DNA from 3 places in the Streptomyces sp. NPDC005925 genome. Region 3 is predicted to be linked to each of the others. Evidence: riboswitches for the same ligand, from Rfam matches in the RefSeq annotation. Region 3 holds a riboswitch; each other region holds the start of a gene.
What was found. A riboswitch is a leader RNA that binds a small molecule or an ion and turns the genes downstream of it on or off. The one in region 3 is predicted to bind thiamine pyrophosphate.
Positions count from the first base shown of each region.

Region 1 (5,183 bases), on a different contig from region 3:
GCGCCGGTCACGTGGGCGTTCGGTCGTGAGCTGCTGATCGACGGGGTGGGACGGCCGTGCGGGGACGGGGACGTGCGGGTCGCGCCGGCGGAACCGGAGTCCCTTGGCGAGGTCCTGATCAGGCTTCAGGTGGGCGGGGACCAGGCGGTCTTCCGTTCGTCCACGGCGCCCCTGGTGGCCTTCCTCGACCGCACCGACAAGCTGGTGCCGCTGGGACAGGAGGGCGCACTCGCCGACTTCGACGCCCACCTCGACGAGGCGCTGGACCGCATCCTGGCGGACCAGGGCGCCGGCTGAGGGCGCCCGACAGCCTGGCGTTGGCGTAACGCTTCGCCAGACGTGGAGGGACGCACGGAACGATCAGACCGGGGTGGGTAAGGGCGGCAGGACGGTTTCCGGCGGCGAGTGACCCGCCTCGCCCCCCGGCCGCCCACCGCCCGCCCCGCTCCTTGCGGCATCCGTGTCAGCGTCCGGGCCCGACACGGGTCGGTCCCGGCACTCTCACCGTTTGCGCGCGCCGGGCGGTCCGTCACCGCGACCGCGACCGCACACCGCGACCGCGTCACGGGCCCGGCCGCCGTCACCGCTTGCGGCGCCGGCCCCGTCCGCCGCTGCGGGCCGCGACCGGAACAGCCGTCTGCGCCGGGGGGACGCCGCCCGTTTCCGTCCGGTCGGCGGAGACCACCAGAGCCGCGAGACCCGTGGTGACCGGCACCGAGGCGACCAGGCCGATCGAACCGACCAGCGTGCGCACGATCTCCTCGGCCACCAGCTCACTGTTGGCGACCGTCCCCACACTGCTCTGCGCGATCGAGAACAGCAGCAGCAGCGGCAGCGCGGCGCCCGCGTAGGCGAGGACGAGCGTGTTGACGACCGACGCGATGTGGTCCCGGCCGATGCGGATGCCCGCGCGGTACAGCCCGCGCCGGCCCATCGACGGGTTGGCCTCGTGCAGTTCCCAGACCGCCGAGGTCTGCGTGACCGTCACGTCGTCCAGGACACCGAGCGAACCGATGATGACGCCGGCCAGCAGCAGGCCGCTCATGTCGATCGACGGATAGAGACCGTGGATGAGACCGGTGTTGTCGTCGGTGTTGCCGGCGAGCGCGGCCCAGCCGATGAACAGCGAGCCGAGGACCCCGATGATCAGCAGGGAGATCAAGGTGCCGAGCACCGCGACCGACGTCCTGGCCGACAGACCGTGACACATGTACAGCGCGATCAGCATGATGGCGCTCGACCCGACCACCGCCACGGCCAGCGGATTCGAACCCTGCAGAATCGCCGGCAGCACGAAGAAGTTGAGCACCAGGAAGCTGATGGCCAGCGAGACCAGCGCCATGACGCCACGCAGCCGACCGACGGCGACGACGGCGAGGGCGAAGACCCCGGCGAGCAGCGCCATCGGGAATCGGCGGTTGACGTCGGTGACCGAGTACTGCAGGTCCTTCGGAGCGGAAGGCTCGTAGGCGACCACGACCTCTTGGCCCTGCTCCAACTGCCGTGACTGGTCCGGCTGCACGATCTCGATGAACGTACGGCCCCTGTCCTTGCCCGAGTCGATGCGGATGGTCGCCTTCTTGCAGGTGCCGGTCGCCTGCTGCTGGGCTGAGGAACCCTCGGCCGTGGAGGTGTCGCCGGTCGGCGTGCCGCCCGAGACGTTGACGGACTCGCAGCTCACCTTGTCCACCGTGGTGACCGTGGCCTGCTGCGTCTGCCGGTCGAAGCCGACACCGGTGCGCTCGTGCGGCGGGGCGCCACCGGGCCAGAGCACCGCGAGCCCGACCAGCACCGCCGCGGCGAACGGGATGAGGACGGCCGCGATGACCTTGCGCAGCTGACGGGACGCCGGAGCCGCAGGACCGTGCGCATGGCTGTGCGCTTGCCCGTGGCCGTGGCCGTTCCCGTCGGCACTGGACCCGGCCCCGGGCTCCTTGCCGTCGTCACCGGCCCCCGGACCGGGTCCTTCGGGACCGTGTCCGTGACCTCCTGAGCCGTGCCCGTGTCCGGGGCTGGCGCCTCGGCCGCCGCCGGTGCCGCGCGGGGGCTCGGACGGTGGGTACGGAGGATGCTGCGTCGTGGTCACCGACCGATCATCGCAAGAAACAAAGGGACCCTTCTGTTCACCGCGCCCGAATTGCCGCTAGCGTGGGGGCACCTTTTGTACACGCGGGAGCTCGGAGCACCGGGCTGAGAGGGCGCTGACCTCCGTCCCAGCGATGTTTCACGGGAAACATCACCGAAGTCGGGTGACGTTCCCCACGAAGCGTCGGCAGACGGAAACCGCTGCGTCGACCGCCGAACCTGTTACCGGGTAATGCCGGCGTAGGGAGTTAGGTCTCATGACCGACAAGGACGCACGCACGCCTGCCTCCGAGCAGCCCCGGTCCGACGGTGCGGCCGTCGGACCGGCCGAGGGATCGAGCGGCACGCAGACCGGGAAACCCATCGGCGGGCACAAGGCGTACGTCGCGGGCTCGCGCCCCGACCTGCGGGTGCCGGTCCGTCAGGTGCACCTCACCAACGGGCAGTCCGTCACGCTGTACGACACGTCCGGCCCGTACACCGATCCGGACGTCGACACCGACGTCCGCCGCGGGCTGTCTCCGCTGCGCGAGAACTGGATCGTGGCCCGCGGGGACACCGAGGAATACGCGGGCCGGCCCGTCCGTCCCGAGGACGACGGGATCAAGCACACCTCACCGCGCGGAGGACTGCGCAACCTCGACGCGGTCTTCCCCGGCCGTCCACGCCAACCGCGCCGCGGCCGGGACGGCCGGGCGGTCACCCAGCTCGCGTATGCGCGACGTGGTGAGATCACGCCCGAGATGGAGTACGTGGCCATCCGGGAGAACGTGTCACCCGAGGTGGTCCGCGAGGAGATCGCGGCAGGCCGCGCCGTACTGCCCGCCAGCATCAACCACCCCGAGACCGAACCGATGATCATCGGCAAGCGGTTCCTGGTGAAGGTCAACGCCAACATCGGCAACTCGGCGGTGACCTCCTCCATCGAGGAGGAGGTCGAGAAGATGACGTGGGCGACCCGCTGGGGCGCCGACACGGTCATGGACCTCTCCACCGGCCGCAACATCCACACCACCCGCGAGTGGGTCCTGCGCAACTCCCCCGTCCCGATCGGCACGGTCCCGCTCTACCAGGCCCTGGAGAAGGTCGACGGCCGGGCGGAGGAGCTGACCTGGGAGATCTACAAGGACACGGTCGTCGAACAGGCCGAGCAGGGCGTGGACTACATGACGGTCCACGCGGGGGTGCGCCTGGCGTACGTGCCGCTGACGGCCCACCGCAAGACCGGCATCGTCTCGCGCGGCGGCTCGATCATGGCCGCCTGGTGCCTGGCACACCACAAGGAGTCGTTCCTGTACGAGAACTTCGAGGAACTCTGCGAGATCCTCGCCGCCTACGACGTCACGTACTCCCTCGGTGACGGCCTCAGGCCGGGCTCGATCGCGGACGCCAACGACGAGGCGCAGTTCGCGGAACTGCGCACGCTCGGGGAACTCAACCGGGTCGCGAAGCGTTTTCACGTACAGACCATGATCGAGGGCCCGGGACATGTCCCGATGCACAGGATCAAAGAGAACATCGACCTTCAGCAGGAGATCTGCGATGAAGCTCCGTTCTATACCCTCGGCCCGCTGACCACGGACGTCGCGCCGGCGTACGACCACATCACCTCGGGCATCGGCGCCGCGATGATCGCCTGGTGGGGCACGGCAATGCTCTGCTACGTCACGCCCAAGGAACACCTGGGCCTGCCCGACCGGGACGACGTCAAGACCGGGGTCATCACCTACAAGATCGCGGCGCACGCGGCCGACCTCGCCAAGGGGCACCCCGGCGCGCAGGAGTGGGACGACGCGCTGTCCGACGCCCGGTTCGAGTTCCGATGGGAGGACCAGTTCAACCTGGCTCTCGACCCGGACACGGCACGGGAGTTCCACGACGAGACGCTGCCGGCCGAACCGGCCAAGACGGCCCACTTCTGCTCGATGTGTGGGCCGAAATTCTGTTCGATGAAAATCTCGCAGGACATCCGGCGCGAACACGGCGGCAGCAGGACCGAGATCGAGGCGGGCATGGATCAGAAGTCGGAGGAGTTCGCGGCAGCGGGTAACCGCTTGTACCTGCCGATAGCGGACTGAGACGGCGGCGGTTCCGGAGGTTCCTGGGCGTTCAGGGCCTCCGGGCGGCGCCGGTCACGGCTACTCCGGCTGATGGTCCGGGCCTCCGAAGTCCGGGCTTGTGTAGTCCGGGCTGGAGAAGCGCGGGCGTCGGCCGGTTCCGTCGTCGCCGGGGCTGCTGAACCCGGGACGGTCGTAGCCGAGGCGGGGCATGCGGCTGGTCGGTGCGGGCGGTGCCGTACCGCGCGGCACGGTCGTCGAGCCCGGGTCGGTCAGGGCCTCCTGGAGGAACGGCAGGACGCCGCGCTCCAGCAGGGCCGCGAGCCATGCCTCCCGGGCCCTGGTCACTTCCGCGTCCGGCGCGCCGTACAGACCGGCGTCGTCCGGCGGCCTGTTGCGCAGCGCGGTCAGCAGCAGCCCCGCGGCGGCGACGAGGATCGCGATCGCGGTCAGGGCGCCGAAGACCCACCCGGTGGTGAGCATGGTCCGGGCGAACGCAGGTTCGGGCGTGAGCATCTTCAGGAGGTACCCGACGAGCAGGAAGATCGCTGCGGCGGTGCCCGCGAGGACGGGCGCCAGAACCGCGACGACTGCGGCCGCGCCCGCACCGGTGGTCTCGGCGACGTCGCCCATCGCGGTGTTGGGCCCCACGCCGGCCGAGCCCGACTCGGCGGAGCCGGAGTCGCGGCCGGATGACGAGGCGGAGGGGACCGGGCGGCGCAGTTCCTCGCGGACCTTGATGTAGTGCTGGTACTCGGTCGCCGCGGCCGCCGTGATGAAGGCGGTGGCGCCCAGCGCCATGGTGCGCAGCTGTTCGGGGGTGAGCCCAGCGGCCGGATCCGGGCGGTGTGGTGCGGAGCGCAGCGCCTCATCGAGGAGCCGCTCGTACTCCTGGCGGTCCTCGCTCAGCAGGTGCTGCGGAACGCTGTTCATGTGCATCCCCCGATGCTCCGTAGGGCTTGGGGCTCGCATGCCGACGAGCCGTCGGGCAGAAACGGAGGGGAGCCTGCTACGGATAAGCCGATGGTAGAGCGGTGACGG
Region 1 is NZ_JBEXVL010000011.1:52,293-57,475, forward strand. It holds gene ABZ354_RS15800 (SsgA family sporulation/cell division regulator) at 1-297, shown strand, start outside; gene ABZ354_RS15805 (YibE/F family protein) at 581-2,086, opposite strand; TPP riboswitch at 2,160-2,349, shown strand; gene thiC (phosphomethylpyrimidine synthase ThiC) at 2,343-4,163, shown strand; gene ABZ354_RS15815 (hypothetical protein) at 4,224-5,081, opposite strand.
Region 1: it holds a riboswitch for thiamine pyrophosphate, as region 3 does, so the genes downstream of both, thiC (phosphomethylpyrimidine synthase ThiC) here and ABZ354_RS17655 (thiamine ABC transporter substrate-binding protein) in region 3, are expected to answer to the same signal.

Region 2 (5,183 bases), on a different contig from region 3:
CTTCATGTCCCGGTGCACGAAACCGGCGCGGTGGGCGGCGCCCAGCGCGGCCAGCACCGGCTCCAGGATGTCCAGCGCGGCCCTCGGCCGGAGCGCGCCGCGCTCGCGCAGCACGTCACGCAGCGTGCAGCCCGCCACGTACTCCATGGCGAGGTACACGTACGGGCCGGCGGTGCCCTGGTCGAAGACCTGCACCACATTGGGGTGCGCGAGACGGGCCACCGACTTCGCCTCCCGGATGAACCGCTCGACGAACGACCCGTCGGCCGCGAGCGCGGGGTGCATCACCTTGAGTGCGAGCACGCGGTCCAGGCGGGTGTCCACGGCCCGGTAGACCGTGGCCATCCCGCCGACGGCGATCCGCGCCTCGACGCGGTACCGCCCGTCGAGCAGCTGCCCGACCAGAGGGTCCTGAAGGGTCGTGTCCACGCAGGCGAGTCTACGAGCCGCCACCGACAACCTGGACCAATGCAGACCTCTGCAGCCGACCTGTGACGCTTCCCACCGGGGGACGCACCGCGGGCCCCGGCCGGTCCGTCAGAAGGCGGGGCGCTCCGGGTCCAGCACCGCCCGGCCCTCCACCGGGGACGACGCCTCCGCGAAGTGCCGCCGGGGAATCCGCCCCGCGCGGCGGGCCAGCCGCCCCGCCTCCACGGCGCGCCGCATGCCGGCCGCCATCAGTACCGGCTGCCGGGCCCGGGTGACCGCCGAGGCGAGCATCACGCCCGCGCAGCCCAGCTCCATGGCCAGTGCCACGTCGGACGCCGTCCCCGCACCCGCGTCCAGGATCACCGGCACGCGCGCGTGCTCGACGATCAGCTGGAAGTTGTGCGGGTTGCGGATGCCGAGCCCGGATCCGATGGGCGACCCGAGCGGCATCACGGCCGCGCAGCCGATGTCCTCCAGTCTCCGCGCCAGCACCGGGTCGTCGTTCGTGTACGGCAGCACGGTGAACCCGTCGTCCACCAGCGTCTCCGCCGCGTCCAGCAGCTCGACCGGATCCGGCAGCAGGGTGCGCTCGTCGGCGACGACCTCCAGCTTGATCAGGTCCGTGCCGAGCGCCTCGCGTGCCAGGCGCGCGGTGAGCACCGCCTCGCCCGCGGTGAAGCAGCCCGCCGTGTTCGGCAGCACCCGGATGCCGAGCCGGTCCAGCACCGTCAGCACCGAGCCGTGCACGTCGGGGTCGACCCGCCGCATCGCGACGGTCGTGAGCTGCGTCCCGGAGGCCACCAGCGCCCGCTCCAGGACGTCGAGGCCGGGCGCCCCGCCGGTGCCCATGATCAGACGGGACGTGTAGGACGTACCGCCGAGGACGAAGGGGTCGTCGGCCATGGTCAGCCTCCTTGGACAGCGGTGAGGACCTCGACGCGGTCGCCCTCGGACAGGGGCGTCGACGGCCACTTCGCGCGCGGGACGACGGTTTCGTTGAGGGCGGCGGCCACGCCGGCCGGCGCCGCGGTGAGCGATGCCACGACGGCGTCGAGAGCCGTACCGGGCCGGAACTCCCGGGGGTCCCCGTTGACGGAGACGTTCATGCGGTCTGCTCCGTGAGTGCGGTCTGCTCCGTGTGCGCGGACGGGTCCGTGGGGGTGGTGGCGTCGAAGCGCCTCGGGGTGAAGGGGCGGGCCTCCTCGGGCAGCTCCCCGGTGACCAGCGCGTGCGCCATGGCGTCACCGGTGACCGGCGTGAGCAGTACGCCGTTGCGGTAGTGCCCGGTGGCCAGCAGCAGCCCCGGCAGCCCGGTCGGGCCGAGCAGCGGAGCGTTGTCCGGGGACCCGGGACGCAGCCCGGCCCGGGTCTCCGTCAGGGGCAGCTCGGTGAGGCCCGGCACCAGCTCGTGCGCGTCGCGCAGAAGCTCGTACACGCCGCCCGCCGTGACCGTGGTGTCCCAGCCCATCTCCTCGCTGGTCGCGCCGATCACCAGCTCGCCGTTCTCGCGGGGCACCAGGTACACATGACCGCCGCGTACGACGGCACGCACCGTGCGGTGCAGGAACGGCGCGTACCGCTGCGGCACGGCCAGCCGTACGACCTGCCCCTTCACGGGTCGAACGGGTGGCAGCACGGCGTCCGGCACACCGGCGAGCCGCCCGCTGAGGCTGCCCGCGGCGAGGACGACCTGCCCGCCGGTGAGCGCGGTGCCGTCGGCGGTGACGACGCCGGTGGCCCGGTCCCCAGAGACGGTGAGCCGCTCGGCCCACTGCCGGTGGAACACCACTCCGGCCCGCTCGCAGGCGGCCACGAGCGCGCGGGCCAGGCGCCGCGGGTCGACCTGGTGGTCCCCGTCGACGCGCAGCCCGCCGCGCACACCCGGCGCCAGCATCGGCTCCAGGCGCCGGCACTCCCGCCCCGACAGCCACTCCGACTCGAGACCCGACTGCCGCTGGAAGGCGTGCAGTTCCCGCAGGTGGGCGCGGTCGTCGGCGTCCAGCGCGACAGCGAGCGTGCCGCAGCGGCGGTAGCCGAGGTCGTGACCGGTGAGGTCGGTGAGCTCCGCCACGAAGCGGGGATAGCGTCCGGCCGACACCAGGTTGAGGGCGAGCAGGGTCTGCTCGCCGTAGTGCAGTTCGGTGACGCCGGCCAGCATCCCGGCGGCCACCCGGGCGGCCCCGCCGCCCGGCTCCGGATCCACCACGCCGGTGGCGAGACCGCGCTGCGCGGCCCGCCAGGCCGTCACCAGTCCGATGATTCCGCCCCCGACGGCGAGGACGTCGGGGGTACGCGTGAGCGACATGGGCGTCCAGCCCCTCCCTTCGCCGGCATGACCCGGATCAGGTTCGTACGGTCGGAGGCCGCCAGCCTCCCTCTCAGCCCGGTGCGTCCGGGCTCCCGCGAGTGCTTTACGTTGGCCACCCTAACCCGCCCCGCCCGCACCGCTGAGGAGTCATCGCCGTGGCACGTTCACTCGACAACCTCGTCCTCGCCCCCGTCGCCGACCAGGCGCCCGGCCAGGTGGACACCCGCACCCGCTTCACCTACCACGAGCAGGACGGCGTGATCTGGGCCGACTACGCGGGCGGCGACGTCGTACGCGGGCACCTCGTGGGCACCCGGCGCGGCGACCGGCTGGACTTCCGGTACGTACAGCTCACACGGGACGGGGGCACGGCCTGCGGGCACTGCGTGTCGGCCGTCGCCGACCTGCCCGACGGGCGCGTGCGCCTGGAGGAGACCTGGGCGTGGGAGTCCCGGGAGGGCAGCGGGACCAGCGTGGTGGAGCAGGCCACGCCCGGCTGACCCGCCTTCGGGAGCCTTCAGGTGTCTAAGGTGATCGGGTGAGCGAGCAGACGCAGGACCGGGCAGGGGACACGGCACGCCGCGTGGTCGTCGTGGGCGCGGGCATGGCCGGTGTGCAGACCGCCGTCGCCCTGCGGGAAGCGGGCTTCACCGGCACCGTGACACTGATCGGCGCCGAACCCCACCAGCCGTACGACCGGCCCCCGCTGTCCAAGGCCGTCCTGCTCGGCGAGGCCGAGGACTCCGCCTTCGACGTTGACTTCGAGGCACTCGGCATCGAACTCCGACTCGGCCGCGAGGCCCTGGGCGTCCGCCCCGCCGACCACGAACTCGACACCGCCGAGGGGCCGGTGCCGTACGACGTCCTCGTGCTGGCCACCGGCGCCGAACCGGTCCGGCTGCCGGGCTCCGGGGCCGTGCCCGGCGTGCATCTGCTGCGCACCCTGGACGACGCCGAACGGCTGCGGCCCGTGCTCGCCCGGCAGCACGACATCGTGGTCGTCGGCGCCGGCTGGATCGGCGCCGAGTTCGCCACGGCGGCGCGCGAGGCGGGCTGCGCCGTCACCGTGGTCGAGGCGGCGGAGCGGCCACACGCGGGCGTGCTGCCCGCCGAGGTGGCCGAGCCGATGACCGCCTGGTACGCCGAAGCCGGCGCCGTTCTGCGCACGCACGCGCGCGTGGCGTGCGTCGAGCCGGGCGTGGTGCTCCTGGACGACGGTGCGCGCCTCCCGGCCGACGCGGTCGTCGTCGGCATCGGCGCCCGCCCCGCCACGGCGTGGCTCGCCGACTCCGGCATCGAGCTGGGCACGCGGGGCGAGGTGGTCGCCGACGCGCACCTGCGCACCTCCGCGCCGGACGTCCACGCCGTCGGCGACTGCGCGTCCTTCCCGTCCGGCCGGTACGGCGAACGGCTGCTGGTGCACCACTGGGACAACGCGCTCCAGGGCCCGCGCACCGTCGCCCGGAACATCGTCGGCGAAGCGCTCGGCGAACCACCCGCGGTCTACGACCCGGTGCCGTACTTCTGGTCCGAGCAGTTCGGCCGCTTCGTGCAGTACGCCGGCCACCACACGGACGCCGACACCGTCCTGTGGCGCGGCGACCCCTCCGGACCGGCCTGGACGGTCTGCTGGTTGCGCGACGACCGGCTGGTCGCCCTGCTCGCGGTGGGCCGGCCGAGGGACCTGGCCCAGGCCAGACGGCTGATCGAGGCGGGCGTCACGATGAACCCGCCGCTGCTCGCGGACCCGGCGCGTCCCCTGAAGGCGGCGACGGCCTGACACCCGCGCCGCACCCCCCGTTCCCCGCCGGTACGCGTGCCTGTACACGACCCGCCGGTGCGCCGCGCGGGGGGCTCCGGCTTCCGGCTGTCAGTGGCAGATGGCAGGCTTTGTTCCGTGACCGAGATTGACGCAAAGATCGATGCTCTCGTCCCTGCCTGGCTCACCCTCCCCGACATCGCCGAACAGTTCGGCGTCGAGGTGACGCGTGTGCGACAGCTGGTCAAGGACGGCCAGCTCATCGCCGTACGCCGTGGCGAGAACCGCGCGCTGCACGTTCCCGCCGCCTTCGTCGACGGGGACAAGGTCGTCAAGGGCCTGTCGGGCACCCTGACGCTCCTGCGGGACGACGGCTTCACGGTCGAAGAGATGCTGGAGTGGCTCTTCACCCCCGACCCGAGCCTGCCGGGCACGCCCGCGCAGGCCCTGAGCGAGAATCGCGGCACGGAGGTGAAGCGCCGCGCCCAGGCGCTCGCCGTCTGAACCCGAGCCCGATTGAGCAGAGCATGAATCCGACCTGACACCGTCGGCGTACGGGCCGGTTCGCCCGCCCGGGTCCCGGCCAGGGCCCAGCACGGCCCGGCCACGCCCCGGCCCGTACGCCGCACCCTCGCACCTCCGCGCGCAGACACCCGCATCCGGGTGCCGGCCACTCACGGCACGGCC
Region 2 is NZ_JBEXVL010000002.1:465,302-470,484, forward strand. It holds gene pknB (Stk1 family PASTA domain-containing Ser/Thr kinase) at 1-429, opposite strand, end outside; gene ABZ354_RS04795 (thiazole synthase) at 538-1,332, opposite strand; gene thiS (sulfur carrier protein ThiS) at 1,335-1,535, opposite strand; gene thiO (glycine oxidase ThiO) at 1,532-2,734, opposite strand; TPP riboswitch at 2,732-2,843, opposite strand; gene ABZ354_RS04810 (hypothetical protein) at 2,893-3,237, shown strand; gene ABZ354_RS04815 (FAD-dependent oxidoreductase) at 3,276-4,517, shown strand; gene ABZ354_RS04820 (Rv2175c family DNA-binding protein) at 4,635-5,000, shown strand.
Region 2: it holds a riboswitch for thiamine pyrophosphate, as region 3 does, so the genes downstream of both, thiO (glycine oxidase ThiO) here and ABZ354_RS17655 (thiamine ABC transporter substrate-binding protein) in region 3, are expected to answer to the same signal.

Region 3 (5,183 bases):
GCGAGCGGCAGAAACAGCAGTACGGCGACCGTCGCGACGACGCCGGCCAGCAGCGCCCACTGGCCCGTGCCGCGCGGCCGGCGCGCGGTCACCGAGGCGTCGACCAGCCGCAGCGCGGTCTCCCGGCGCCGCACGGTCCGGGCGTGCAGGGCGAGGATCGCGCCGACGGCCGCGAACTGGATCATCGTCAGGACGGCCGCCGTGGACAGATCGAAGATCTCCGAGGTCTGCCGGTAGATCTCGACCTCCAGCGTCGAGAAGGTGGGCCCGCCGAGGATCTGGACCACACCGAACGACGTGAAGGTGAACAGGAAGACCATGAGCGCGGCGGCGGCCACGGCGGGCGCCAGCGCGGGCAGGGTGACCTGCCGCCAGGCCCGCAGCGGGGAGGCGCCCAGCATCCGCGCGGCCTCCTCCTGCCGCGGGTCGAGCTGGGACCACAGCCCGCCGACGGTCCGTACGACGACGGCGTAGTTGAAGAAGACGTGGGCGAGCAGGATCGCCCACACGGTGGTGTCCAGCCGTACGCCCCACAGCTCGTCCAGCAGCCCGCCGCGGCCGACGAGTGCCAGGAACGCCGTACCGACGACGACGGTCGGCAGCACGAACGGCACGGTCACGAGCGCCCGCAGGACCTGTTTGCCGCGGAACGCGAAACGCGCGAAGACGTACGCGCCGGGCAACGCGATCAGCAGCGTGAGGGCCGTGGAGACGAGCGCCTGCCAGGTGGTGAACCACAGGACGTGCCGCACGCCGGGATCCGCCAGCACGTCCAGGATCCGCCCGGGGTGCCACGACCCGCCGGCCTTCAGGCCGCGCGCGACGATCGCGGCGACCGGGTAGGCGAAGAACACCGCGAAGAACGCGACGGGCACGGCCATCAGCCCGAGCCGCGCCGCGTTCCCGCGCCGCCTGGCGGCTACTTCAGTACGAGCGAGGTCCACGACTTGACCCACTGGTCACGGTGATCGGCGATCTTCGCGGGTTCCAGGGTCTGCGGAGAGGCGGCCTGCGGCCCGTACTTCACGAACTCCTCGGGCACCGCGGCGCCCTCGACCACCGGGTAGACGAACATGTTCATCGGCATGTCGTCCTGGAACCGCCTGCTGATCAGGAAGTCGAGCAGCGCCTTGCCGCCCTCGCCGTTCCGGGCGTTGCTGAGCAGCCCCGCGTACTCGACCTGCCGGAAGCACGTCCCCCGGGCGACCCCGGTCGGCGCGGTGTCCGGCTTGGGGTCGGCGAAGACGACCTCGGCGGGCGGGGAGGACGCGTACGACACGACGAGCGGCCGGTCGCCCCTGGCCTTCCGGCCGCCGGCCGAGCCGGAGAACTCCTCGTTGTAGGCCTGCTCCCAGCCGTCGACCACCTTCACGCCGTTGGCCCTGAGCTTCTTCCAGTACCCCTGCCAGCCTCCGTCTCCGTACTTGGCGGCGGTGCCGAGCAGGAATCCGAGCCCGGGCGAGGAGGTGGCGGCGTTCGAGGTGACGAGAAGATCCCTGTACCGCGGCGCGACAAGATCGTCGAAGGACTCGGGCGGGTTCAGCTTGTGCTTGCCGAACCAGGCCTTGTCGTAGTTGACGCAGACATCCCCGGTGTCGACGGCCGTGACCCGGTGCTCGCTCTCGTCGGCCCGGTACTCGGGCTTGATGTTCCCGGCCCCCTCCGGCTCGTACGGCTGGAACAGGCCGTTGTCGAGCGCGCGGGACAGCAGGGTGTTGTCGACGCCGAAGAAGACGTCCCCCTGCGGGTTGTCCTTGGTCAGGATCGCCTTGTTGACGGCGGCGCCGGCGTCCCCGTCCTTGAGGACGCGGACCTTGTACCCGGACTCCTTCTCGAAGGCCGCGAGAACGCCCTTGGACACGGCCCACGAATCATGGCTGACGAGCGTGACGGTCGTGGACCCGCCGCCCGCACCCTGCCCGTCGTCGGACGACCCGCAGCCGGCGAGGCCACCGACCATGCCGAGCCCGACGAGAAGGACAGTGATCCGCTTCTTGGTGGTGCTGGAAATACCCACTGAATTCCTCCTGGGTTGACCAGGAAGAGACGCGGCCCTGCCCGCGAACCCCGGAGGTTCGCGGGCAGGGCGCAACAGCTCGAGTGATGACCGATCTCCCTACCCAGAATGACCTGGGCGAGGTTCGGAGGGTCTGCGGCCGGTGCCGCACTCTCAGCGCTGTGGCGCTCCCCTGTCGGAATATGAAGATGTCCGTACGCCGGTCAGATTACCTCTCGCTGGCGGCGAGCTGACCACACGCCCCGTCGATCTCCTGTCCACGGGTGTCCCGGATCGTCACCGGCACACCGTGCGCGGCGATCGCGTCGACGAACGCCTTCTCGTCCTCGGGCCGCGACGCGGTCCACTGGGAGCCGGGCGTCGGGTTCAGCGGGATCAGGTTGACGTGGACGGGCCTGCCCTTGAGCAGCCGTCCGAGGCGGTCGCCACGCCATGCCTGGTCGTTGATGTCGCGGATGAGGGCGTACTCGATGGACAGCCGCCGCCCCGACTTCCCGGTGTACTCGAACCCGGCGTCGAGGACCTCGCGCACCTTCCAGCGGGTGTTCACGGGGACGAGCGTGTCGCGCAGTTCGTCGTCGGGGGCGTGCAGCGAGATCGCGAGACGGCACGTGAAGCCCTCGTCGGCGAACCGGTGGATGGCCGGCACGAGACCGACGGTCGACACGGTGATCCCGCGCTGCGACAGCCCCAGCCCGTCGGGCTCGGGATCGGTGAGCCGCCGGATGGACCCCACTACGCGGTTGTAGTTGGCGAGGGGCTCGCCCATACCCATGAACACGATGTTGCTCAGCCGGGCCGGCCCCCCGGGCACCTCTCCGTCCCTGAGGGCCCGCATCCCGTCCACGATCTGGTGGACGATCTCGGCGGTGGACAGATTCCGGTCCAGCCCGGCCTGCCCGGTCGCGCAGAACGGGCAGTTCATCCCGCACCCCGCCTGCGAACTGATGCACATGGTGACCCGGTCCGGGTAGCGCATCAGCACCGACTCGACGAGCGTCCCGTCGAACAGCCGCCACAGCGTCTTGCGGGTGGTCCCCTGGTCGGTCGACAGATGCCGTACGACCGTCATCAGCTCGGGAAGCAGCGCGTCCCGCAGCCTGGGGCGGGCGGCGGCCGGAATGTCGGTCCACTGCTCCGGGTCGTGCGCGTACCGCGCGAAGTAGTGCTGCGAGAGCTGCTTGGCGCGAAACGGCTTCTCACCGATCGCGGCAACGGCCTCCTTGCGCTCGGCGGGCGTGAGGTCGGCGAGGTGCCGCGGCGGCTTCTTGGCTCCGCGCGGGGCGACGAATGTGAGTTCTCCGGGCTTAGGCATGGCCGTACCAGTGTCGCAGATCGATTTCGCCTGACCTGCGACGGTCGCCAGGGACACCTGTCGTCGGTGGTCGTCACTCGTCGTTGCCGGTCCCCCTCGGACGGCCCGGACGGCCCGGCGACCGGGTGGCGGGCTCCGCCCCTCGGTTGAGGCGGCGCCCCGCCTGGCCTCCGCAGCATCTCGGACTCGGGCGGCTCAGCGACGGTTACCCGGTCCCCGTGGGGTACTCGACTTCACGTAATGCACATAACTTATAAAGCGGGAGGTATCGGAATGGCGACGCAGCCCCAATCGGACATGGCAACGCATCCCGACATCCTTGCCATGCGCAATCGGCATGAGATGGCCGAGCGTGTCGCGACTACTCCCATGGCACAGGCCGTCGAGGCCATGGCCCTGATCACAGGCCTGTACCTGGCGGCCTCACCGTGGATCGCGGGTTTCAACAATTTCTCCACCTTGGCGGTCAACAATCTGATCGTCGGCATCGCGTACGCCGTGATCATGAGCGGTGGCTTCGGCCGGGCATACGAGCGGTCGCACAGCATGGCGTGGGCCGCTTGCGCGCTCAGCGTGTGGACGATCTTGGCGCCTTGGGTTGTGGCAGGTGACGTCAGCACGACCAGGACCATCGTCAACAACATCGTCGTCGGCGTGATCGCGCTCCTGCTGGCCCTCATGGCCGCCGCAGCCGCCCGACCGGTGAGTCAGTCGTCCGGCGACCGCTCTTCCGCGCGAAGGTGACAGCAATCGTCCATCCGAAGGCCGCAACCGGCCTCGACCCACCACTCACCCCAGCCCCCGTCCCGTACACCGTCGACCCACACACCGTGGAGCGGGCGTGGTTCATGGCGTCCAGGTGAAGGGCGCCGCTGTGCGAACGGCCTGGACGCCCTGGGCCACGTCTGCTCGACTCTGCCTGGGTCGATGGCGCACGGGGGCGTACGGGATGGGAGCACCCCACACCCGCCCCAGGGCGCCCGCTCGAGAGCCCATGAGTCCGTGCGGTCTGCGCGCGTGAGCCCGCGAGTTCGCGTGCGCGCGTATGAGCTTGTGAACGCATGACAAAGGCTCGCCGCCCCGTACGGACGGCGAGCCTTCGCCTGCGGTTGCGTACCGGACGCGTCAGCCGGAGCCCACGAACAGCACCAGCAGCAGCCACACCACGGGTGCCGTCGGCAGGAGGGAGTCCAGACGGTCCATGATGCCGCCGTGGCCGGGCAGCAGCGTGCCCATGTCCTTGATGCCCAGGTCCCGCTTTATCATCGACTCACCGAGGTCACCGAGCGTGGCGGTGGCCGAGACCGCGAGCCCCAGCAGCAGCCCCTGCCACCAGCGGCCGTCGTCGATGAGGAAGTGCAGGCACAGCGCGCCCGCCGCCATCGCGAACGCCACCGCGCCGAACAAACCCTCGCGGGTCTTTCCGGGGCTGATGCGTGGCGCCAGCTTGTGCCGCCCGAAGCGCCAGCCCACGGCGTACGCGCCGGTGTCGCTGACCACGGTGAGCAGCAGGAACGTCAGCACCCGCCACGGCCCGTCGTCGGCCATCAGCATCATCGTGACGAACGTGGCCAGGAACGGCACGTAGAAGGCCGAGAAGACGCCGGCGGTGACGTCCTTCAGGTAGCCCTCGGGCGGTTCCGTCATGCGCCAGACCAGCACCGCGAGCGCCGTCAGCGCCATCGTGATCCAGGCGCCCTCGGCGCCGCGCACATACCCGGCGACCACCATCGCCGCGCCGCCGATCGCCAGCGGCACGAGGGGGGCCTTGATGTCCTTGCGCTCGTCGAGACGCTTCGTCAGCTCCCACAGGCCGACGACGACGGCGACGGCGACGACGCCGACGAACAC
Region 3 is NZ_JBEXVL010000013.1:99,127-104,309, forward strand. It holds gene ABZ354_RS17650 (iron ABC transporter permease) at 1-944, opposite strand, end outside; gene ABZ354_RS17655 (thiamine ABC transporter substrate-binding protein) at 920-1,960, opposite strand; TPP riboswitch at 2,096-2,201, opposite strand; gene rlmN (23S rRNA (adenine(2503)-C(2))-methyltransferase RlmN) at 2,226-3,332, opposite strand; gene ABZ354_RS17665 (SPW repeat protein) at 3,606-4,076, shown strand; gene ABZ354_RS17670 (phosphatidate cytidylyltransferase) at 4,458-5,183, opposite strand, start outside.